DNA from 3 places in the Ferdinandcohnia salidurans genome. Region 3 is predicted to be linked to each of the others. Evidence: riboswitches for the same ligand, from Rfam matches in the RefSeq annotation. Region 3 holds a riboswitch; each other region holds the start of a gene.
What was found. Region 3 has a riboswitch for S-adenosylmethionine ahead of mtnW (2,3-diketo-5-methylthiopentyl-1-phosphate enolase). Riboswitches for the same ligand answer to the same signal wherever they lie in the genome.
Positions count from the first base shown of each region.

Region 1: another riboswitch for S-adenosylmethionine. It lies ahead of ACFSFW_RS18225 (5-methyltetrahydropteroyltriglutamate--homocysteine S-methyltransferase); the one in region 3 lies ahead of mtnW (2,3-diketo-5-methylthiopentyl-1-phosphate enolase).
Region 2: another riboswitch for S-adenosylmethionine. It lies ahead of ACFSFW_RS08745 (methionine ABC transporter ATP-binding protein); the one in region 3 lies ahead of mtnW (2,3-diketo-5-methylthiopentyl-1-phosphate enolase).

Region 1 covers NZ_JBHUEK010000026.1:2,928-6,070, forward strand. The annotation lists gene ACFSFW_RS18215 (AbgT family transporter) at 1-100, shown strand, start outside; gene ACFSFW_RS18220 (DMT family transporter) at 306-1,184, shown strand; SAM riboswitch class I at 1,295-1,396, shown strand; gene ACFSFW_RS18225 (5-methyltetrahydropteroyltriglutamate--homocysteine S-methyltransferase) at 1,514-2,617, shown strand; gene ACFSFW_RS18230 (SDR family NAD(P)-dependent oxidoreductase) at 2,746-3,143, shown strand, end outside.
Region 2 covers NZ_JBHUEK010000010.1:294,806-297,948, forward strand. The annotation lists gene ACFSFW_RS08740 (O-acetylhomoserine aminocarboxypropyltransferase/cysteine synthase family protein) at 1-1,268, shown strand, start outside; SAM riboswitch class I at 1,373-1,480, shown strand; gene ACFSFW_RS08745 (methionine ABC transporter ATP-binding protein) at 1,623-2,648, shown strand; gene ACFSFW_RS08750 (methionine ABC transporter permease) at 2,746-3,143, shown strand, end outside.
Region 3 covers NZ_JBHUEK010000008.1:107,629-110,771, forward strand. The annotation lists gene ACFSFW_RS06425 (carbon-nitrogen family hydrolase) at 1-368, opposite strand, end outside; gene ACFSFW_RS06430 (pyridoxal phosphate-dependent aminotransferase) at 463-1,638, shown strand; SAM riboswitch class I at 1,778-1,885, shown strand; gene mtnW (2,3-diketo-5-methylthiopentyl-1-phosphate enolase) at 1,963-3,143, shown strand, end outside.

The DNA.
Region 1 (3,143 bases), on a different contig from region 3:
TCCATACACGGTATTCTTCGGTATATTCTGGATCATAATTGCAGTGATTTGGTACCTAATCGGTGTTCCAGTTGGACCACAGGGACCGATTCATCTATAGAGGGACAGATTACGAGATTAAGATTTTTTACGTAAAAGATTCAGGAAATAAAAATATAGGCTGACAATTTAAATAAAGCAATGTAACATGTGAAACAGAGAATCTCATATTAGAGATTTTCTGTTTCATTTAGTTTTAGGACATTTTGTGCCTGTTCTTTTGCCACATAGGGGAAGAGGGCGGGACTATAAATAGGAGTAGGGATATGAAGGCAAAGTTTATTTTTATAGGAGTAATGCTGATTTTTGGTAGTATTGGGTTGTTTGTGAAGAATATTGATCTTTCTTCGAGCGAAATGGCTTTATTTCGGGGGACAATTGGAAGTTTGTTTTTAATTGGTGCCAGTTTTCTAGTAAAGCAAAAGTTTTCATTGAAAATGTCAAAACGGAATCTTATCTTACTGCTTTTATCCGGGGCAGCGTTGGGCTTCAACTGGATTTTTCTATTCGAATCTTATCGATATACAACTATTTCGAATGCTACACTAAGCTATTATTTTGCCCCAGTGTTTGTTATGATTTTGGCACCGCTATTATTGAAAGAAAAATGGACTTGGATGAAGGGAACTAGCATTGTATTCGCCTTTGTAGGTTTGCTTTTAGTTGTTAATCCAGGTGCTGAAACATCGGCAGGAACATACAACCATCCTGTAGGCATTTTGAATGGCTTACTCGCTGCAGCTTTTTACGCAAGTATGATTCTAATCAACAAGTTTATCAAAGGCCTATCAGATTTTGAAACTACCATTATGCAGCTTTCAATGGCTTCGATTGTACTGTTTCCATACGTTTTAGCTACGCAAAGCCTGAATTACTCAGGACTTGGTCTACAGTCAATCAGTCTATTACTAATGGTTGGGATCATTCACACAGGGGTTGCGTACCTATTATATTTTTCAGCAATAAAAAAATTAAAAGGTCAAACGATTGCCGTATTAAGCTATATTGACCCCATTTCCGCTGTAATCATGGCTGCCATTATCTTAAATGAAAGTATGAACCTCATACAAATAGTCGGTGGCATCTTAATCTTGGGATCTACTTTTATAAGTGAGATTAATTGGAAAAACACTAAAAAGTCGTAGAGCGTAAGAAGTACACAACAAGTCGATACCAAAGGTTTATTTGGAAAATTACTATTGACAAATTTTACATTTGAGCGTAAAGTTTAATTCATAATTTAATATTTCGAATTTTCTTATCCAGAGAGGTGGAGGGACTGGCCCTTTGAAGCCTCGGCAACAGACTTTTTTAAGTACTGTGCCAATTCCAGTAGCAACAAGCTAGAAGATAAGAAGAGCGGGACTTCATATGTCTATCCAACCCTCTTCTTATTTGCAAGAAGAGGGTTTTTTGTGTGGGACGGAGGGACAGGTCCCTTGTCCCAAAATTAAAAGGTAGGAGAGGTTTTAAAATGACAAAAACGTTAGTAAAGGCTCCATTTCGTGCAGACCATGTAGGAAGTTTATTACGTCCAGAAGTAATTCATCAGGCAAGAAAAGATTTTCAAACTGGAGCAATTTCAGCACACGAACTTCATGATATTGAAACAGAAGAAATTAAAAAGATTGTAGATAAACAAATTGAAATTGGCTTACATGCCGTTACAGATGGCGAGTTCCGCCGGAGATTTTGGCACACAGATTTCTTAGAGCATTTGAATGGAGTAGAGGGCTATGTTCCGAACCATGGCTTTAAGTTCAAGGAAGAAGAGACCGAGAGATACGACGTGCGAGTTATTGGGAAAATTTCCTTTAATCCTGAGCACCCACATGTTAAAGATTTCATTGAATTTAAAGAAATCGTGGGTGACCGTGCGATTGCAAAGCAAACCATTCCAAGTCCGAATCAATTGTTTAATGCTGGAATCCGTAACAAGGAAATCTATCCTGATCTTGAGGAATATGCGAATGATATTATTCAAACATATCGAGATGCCATTAAAGCCTTTTATGAGGCAGGCTGCCGCTATTTACAACTAGACGATGTTTACATAGCAGGTCTCAATGCACCGGAGATCCCTTTTAATGATAGTGGTTCAACACGTGAAGAATTAATCGAATTAGCGTTAAGAGTGGCTAATGGCGTATTAGAGGGAAAGCCGGAAGATTTAACAATTACGACCCACCTTTGTCGTGGAAATTACCGTTCTAACTGGGCATTCGAAGGAAGCTATGCAAAAATTGCTCCTACTCTTTTTGCGAAAGAAAAAGTGGATGGCTTTTTCTTAGAGTATGATGACGATCGTTCGGGGGACTTCACTCCATTAGAGTATATCCCAAATAATGGCCCTCGCGTTGTTCTTGGTGTATTTACATCAAAGCGTGGAGAATTAGAATCTAAAGAGAATATTATCGCACGTGTAAAAGAAGCATCACAATTTGTACCACTTGAAAATTTGTGTATCAGCCCGCAATGTGGTTTTGCTTCGACGCACCACGGAAATATTTTAACTGAAGAAGAGCAATGGGCGAAATTGAAATACATTGTAGATATCTCAAAAGAAATTTGGGGATAAAGGAAACAAGGACGGGGCTCTCGTCCAACTGCATTAGCAGGTGTGACGGTGTACCTGTTCCTTTTACAGGATAAAACCAAGTAATCAGACGCGAATACTTTTTTTATGAAGGCATGGAGGATACTAAAATGTATTGTATGGATTTAACAGGAAAAGTAGCTATTGTAACTGGCGGTGCCCAAGGTATCGGAAAAGCGATTGTGGACGCATTTTTAGAGTGTGGGGCTAAAGTAGCTGTAGTGGATAGAGAATTTAATGCGGAAAATTCCAATGAAAAGTTAGTTTACTTCCAGGCAGACGTTACAATAGCCGCACAGGTTGAAAAAGCGGTTCAAGAAGTAATGGAGCATTTTGGGCGTTTAGATATTTTAGTGAATAACGCCGGAATTTCAAAAATGGATTACTCCGTAGATATAAAAGAAGAAGACTGGGACCTTGTGATGGACGTGAACGCAAAAGGAGTATACCTGTTCAGTAAAGCCGTCGCAAGAATCCTGAAAAAGCAAGGGCAAGGTGGAAAGATTAT
Region 2 (3,143 bases), on a different contig from region 3:
TTGAAGCAGATCCAGTAACCGGAGCTAGAGCAGTTCCTATCTATCAGTCAAATGCATTCAAATTTAACACAACTGAACATGCAGCAAATCTTTTTGGCTTAAAAGAAAATGGTTATATATATACTCGAATCCACAACCCTACTACTACTGTTTTTGAAGAAAGAGTTGCCCAATTAGAAGGTGGAGTTGGTGCATTAGCAGTTGCAAGTGGAATGGCAGCCATTACGACTTCAATCCTTAACATTGCAGGAGCAGGGGATGAGATTGTATCTGCTTCGACACTATATGGTGGAACGTATAATCTATTTGCTAACACTCTACCTAAATATGGAATTAAGACACATTTAGTAGATCCAAAAAATCCAGAAAATTTCCGTCAAGCCATTACACCAAATACAAAGGCGATCTTTGCTGAGACAATCGGAAACCCAAGCTTGGATATCCTTGATATTGAGGCCGTTGCTAATATTGCTCATGAAGCAGGAATTCCTCTAATTGTTGACAATACATTTGCGACACCATATTTATGTAGACCAATTGAGCATGGAGCAGACATTGTCATCCATTCTGCTACAAAGTGGTTACTAGGAAATGGAACATCCATGGGTGGAATTATTGTAGACGGTGGAAAATTTGATTGGAACTCGTCAAAATTCCCTGGATTTACTACTCCAGATCCAAGCTATCATGATTTAGTCTACGCTGAAGCATTAGGACCAGTAGCCTTTATTATAAAAGCGAGAGTTCAATTACTGCGTGATTTAGGTCCAGCTATTAGCCCTTATAATTCATTCCAATTTAACTTAGGTCTAGAAACATTACATGTTCGTATGAAGGAGCATATTGCAAATACGAAAGAAGTTGTTTCTTATCTGAAAGATCATCCTGGCGTTGAATGGGTATTGTATCCAGGTGAAGAGGACCATCCAAATAAACAACTAGCTGATAAATATTTACCAAAAGGTGCTGGATCCGTAATTGTGTTCGGTATTAAAGGTGGAAGAGAAGCTGGCGAAAAGCTAATCAATAGTGTTGAGCTTTGGTCACATGTTGCAAACGTTGGTGATGCAAAAAGTTTAATTATTCATCCTGCTAGTACTACACACCAACAATTAAGTCCAGAAGATCTAAAGGCATCTGGTGTAACAGAAGATTTAGTTCGCTTATCTGTTGGTATTGAAAATGTTGAAGATATTTTAGAAGATTTGGAGCAAGCGATTAAAGCAGCAAATGGAACAAGTTCAGCTTTATCGGTACCGACTGCATAACTAAAAATCGTTCACAATATTTTCGTTGACACCCCTATATATAGATGATAAGATAACTCTCGTGTTGTTTAAGTACGATAATAAAAGTTAAATAAATCTGATAACTCTTATTTAGAGTGGTGGAGGGATGTGCCCGATGAAACCCAGCAACCGTCAACGTCTGTTGAAAAGGTGCCAATTCACACAAAGCTATGGGCTTTGGGAGATGAGAGGAAGGAATCACTAAATTGTGCCTTTCTGCTCGTTTTTGCAGGAAGGCTTTTATTTTTATAGGCGGGCATATTTAGTATCTTTATTTATTTACATTATCGCATACACTAAACATAGTTTTCTCTGAATAGAAGGTGTGACAACGTGATAACACTAAAAAATGTTAAAAAGATTTATCAAACAAAAACAAATTCTGTAACAGCAGTTAACAATATTGACTTACAGATTAATGAAGGTGAAATTTTCGGGATCATTGGATACAGTGGTGCTGGTAAAAGTTCCCTCATCCGTTTATTGAATGGGCTTGAAACTCCAACAGAAGGGAATATTTCTGTTGCCGGTCATAATATCACTTCCATTAAAGGAAAAGCATTACGTGATGCTCGTAAAGAAATAAGTATGATTTTTCAGCACTTTAACCTATTATGGTCGCGAACAGTTAGGGAAAATATTTCTTTTCCCCTGGAGATTGCAAAAGTGCCAAAACCTAAACGAGAAGAACGCGTTACAGAGCTTATTAAGCTTGTAGGACTTGAAGGGCGAGAAGATGCTTACCCATCACAGCTAAGTGGTGGTCAAAAGCAAAGAGTTGGAATTGCAAGAGCACTTGCTAACAACCCAAAGGTTTTATTATGCGATGAAGCAACATCTGCATTAGACCCGCAAACAACTGACTCTATTTTGGACTTGCTCGTTGATATTAATGAACGTTTAGGATTAACAATCGTATTAATTACCCATGAAATGCATGTGATTCGTAAAATCTGTCATCGCGTTGCAGTTATGGAAAATGGGAAGTTTGTTGAGCAAGGACGAGTGCTTGATGTATTTAAAAAGCCTCAAGCCAACATTACAAAACGCTTCGTCCAGCAAGTGACAGAGCCTGAAGAAACAAAAGAAACGGTTGAGAATTTATTAGATCGTTATCCAAACGGAAAAATGGTACAGCTTAGCTTCGTCGGGGAAGATGCTGAAAAGCCATTAATCACACGATTAATCCGTGATTTTAAGGTGGAAGTGAATATTTTACAAGGGAAAATTTCACAAACCCAAAATGGATCTTATGGAACATTGTTTATTCATCTTGATGGTGATGCTAATGAAGTCACTTCAGCCATCGAATTTATTCGACAACAACGAGTAGAAGCTGAGGTGATTGAAAATGCTTGAACAATTTCAAGAATTACTTAAATGGGAGAAACAGGTTAATGATTATCAAGCACTCAATTGGGGAAACCTTTGGGAAGCAACTTTAGAGACTTTATATATGACCTCAATCTCGGTGCTTGCTACTTTTATTATCGGTTTATTTTTAGGGTTAGTTCTCTTTTTAACAGATAAAGGTAATGCCTGGGAGAATACAGTGGTGAATCGGATTGTATCTGCATTTGTTAATATTTTTCGTTCCATACCATTCATCATCCTGATTGTCCTATTAATACCTTTCACGAAAATTATGATGGGTTCCATGCTAGGGCCAAGTGCTGCATTACCATCTTTGATTATAGGGTCAGCACCGTTCTATGCAAGAATGGTTGAAATTGCTTTGCGTGAAATCGATAAAGGTGTAATTGAAGCATCTCATTCGATGGGAGCTACAAACTCGACAATTATTTTTAAAGTGTTAATTCCTGAATCTTTACCAGCCTTAATTTCTGGGATTAC
Region 3 (3,143 bases):
TGCTCATCCATGAGCTTGAATAAATGTAGTTTGCTGTATTCACTAAGCAATTCTCCGTCTCGATTAAAGACAAACATTGTGTTTGTCACACCTTGCTCTGTCTTTTTAGCTACAGAGCCTGCGACAATATTTACAGAGTATTGTTTTGCTAATGCTTTGATAAACGTTTTTGTTTCATCGCCATTTTCGTCAGCAATCTCATCTAATCTTGTTAAATCATATCCAGTTGTCCAAAGCTCTGGAAGGATAATCATATCGGGTTTGTCTTGATTCATTGTATTTTCTATTTCTTTTGAAATTCGGTCAAAATTTTCTTGCGGTTTTCCGAATTGGATATCATACTGAATACATGCAATTTTTAGATTCATTTGGTTGCCTCCATAAAAATGATACTTTACAAGTTAACTCTAACAATATATGATTTTCAACTAATATTTCAAGTATTTTAAAGAAGGTGTAGATATGAAAAATTTCCAACAATCTGAAATCCTACAAAAATTACCGAAACAGTTTTTTGCATCACTAGTTGCTAAAGTGAACAAAGTAGTTGCCGAGGGGCATGATGTTATAAATTTAGGACAGGGGAATCCTGACCAACCAACACCTCAACATATTGTTGAAGCTCTTAAAAATGCTGCTGACCAGCCTAAATTTCATAAGTACTCTCCGTTTCGTGGCCATGCATTCTTAAAGAAAGCAGCAGCTGAATTTTACCAACGCGAATATGGTGTTGAACTTGATCCTGAAACGGAAGTAGCCGTTTTATTTGGTGGAAAGGCGGGATTGGTAGAGATTCCACAATGCCTTTTAAATCCAGGTGATGTTGCACTAGTTCCAGACCCTGGATATCCAGACTATTGGTCTGGTGTTGAACTTGCGCGAGCTGAAATGTCCTATATGCCTCTGAAGGAGGAAAATGCCTTTTTACCAGATTATACAGAAATTGATTCGGAGAAGCTTGAAAAAGCAAAGGTGATGTTTTTAAATTATCCTAATAACCCTACAGGGGCTGTAGCAACTAAGGAATTTTTTGAAGATACGGTTTCTTTTGCAAAAGAACATGATATTTGTGTGGTACATGATTTTGCATATGGTGCAATCGGTTTTGAGGGGAAAAAGCCAATTAGTTTTCTAGAAGTAGAAGGTGCCAAAGATATTGGTATTGAAATTTACACACTTTCAAAGACCTATAATATGGCAGGCTGGAGAGTGGGGTTTGCGGTTGGAAACCCAAGTGTAATCGAAGCTATCAATCTAATTCAAGACCATATGTACGTGAGTTTGTTTAGCCCTGTTCAAGCAGCAGCCGCAGCCGCATTGACTGAGTCACAGGACTGTGTAAAAGAATTAGTAGATAAATATGAATCAAGACGGAATGCATTTATTGGTGCTTTACAGTCAATAGGGTGGGATGTAAAAGCACCTGAAGGCTCATTTTTCGCATGGTTACCAGTGCCGGCAGGATACACATCGGTAAGCTTTGCCGATCTTTTACTAGAAAAAGCTCATGTTGCGGTTGCACCAGGAATTGGCTTTGGCGAATTTGGGGACCGTTATGTACGCGTTGGGCTTTTAACTGACGAAGATCGACTCGTTGAAGCTGCAAACCGCATCAAAAAATTAAATTTATTTAAATAACCGTGTTGATCAATTAATAAAAAAGGTTTGACATGAAAAATAATTCCTGTCATAATCCTAATTGTATTACTTTTTGGAAAAATTGAATAAAGGTTGAGCCTCCTATTAAGAAGGTTCAACATGTTATATAGAATCTATTTTCTTATTAAGAGCAGGCGGAGGGACTAGCCCAGTGAAGCCCGGCAACCGACTTACAAAATCGTAAGCACGGTGCTAATTCTTGCAGCGTTAAGCTGAGAGATAAGAAGATGTTAGTTTGCTAACCTCTTCTTATGAAGAGGTTTTTTGCGTTGTTTGTAACAAATTTCGAAATGAGGGTTAGACATGAGTGAAGTGATTGCTACATATTTAGTGCATGACTCGAGTGACAACTTAGAGAAAAAAGCTGAAGGTATTGCACTCGGATTAACGGTAGGTTCTTGGACTAATTTGCCGAAACTCGAGCAAGACCAGCTTAAAAAGCATAAAGGAAGAGTAATTAGTGTTGAACAATATGAAGTGGATCCACGAGCAAGTGACTACTTTGGGAAACAAGTTAAAAAGGGCATTATAAAAATTGGATACCCAAGTGCTAATTTTAGTGCGGATTTACCAGCTATCTTAACGACTACGTTTGGTAAGCTTTCTTTGGATGGGGAAGTTAAACTACTAGACTTGGAGTTTTCTAGTGAAATAAAGTCCACATTCCCTGGTCCGAAATTTGGAATTGAAGGCATCCGTGAAAAACTTGGAGTATATAATAGACCGCTCGTAATGAGCATTTTTAAAGGGGTTATTGGAAGATATATAGAGTACCTCAAGGATCAGCTTCGTGAGCAGGCACTTGGTGGTGTGAATATCATCAAGGATGATGAGATCCTCTTTGAGAACACGTTAACACCTTTTGAAACGAGAATCATTGAAGGAAAACAAGTACTTGAAGATGTGTACAAAGAAACCGGACATCGAGCACTTTACGCTGTTAACTTAAGCGGAAGAACTTTCGACCTGAAGGAAAAGGCAAGGAAAGCAGTAGAGCTTGGTGCTGACCTGTTATTGTTTAATGTTTTTGCATATGGAATCGACGTACTCCAAAGTTTAGCGGAGGACCCGCAAATTTCGATACCGATTATGGCTCATCCAGCTGTAAGTGGAACACTAACACCATCTGAATTTTACGGGTTTTCAAATCAACTATTACTTGGCAAGTTGCTTAGATATGCTGGGGCGGATCTTGTCTTGTTCCCTTCACCATATGGAAGTGTTGCACTTGAAAGAGAACAAACACTGGCGATTGCTGATGAATTAATAAAAAATGATGAGTCATTAAAACCATCATTTCCTGTTCCTTCTGCGGGAATCCATCCTGGCTTGGTGCCGCTACTTATCAATGATTTCGGGAAAGACAGTGTCATAAATGCCGGTGGCGGTGTTCACGGTCATCCTGATGGAGCAATTGGTGGCGGGAAAGCTTTTCAAGCAGCAGTTGATGCAGTGCTCTCTGGAAAGACGCTTGTAGAATATGC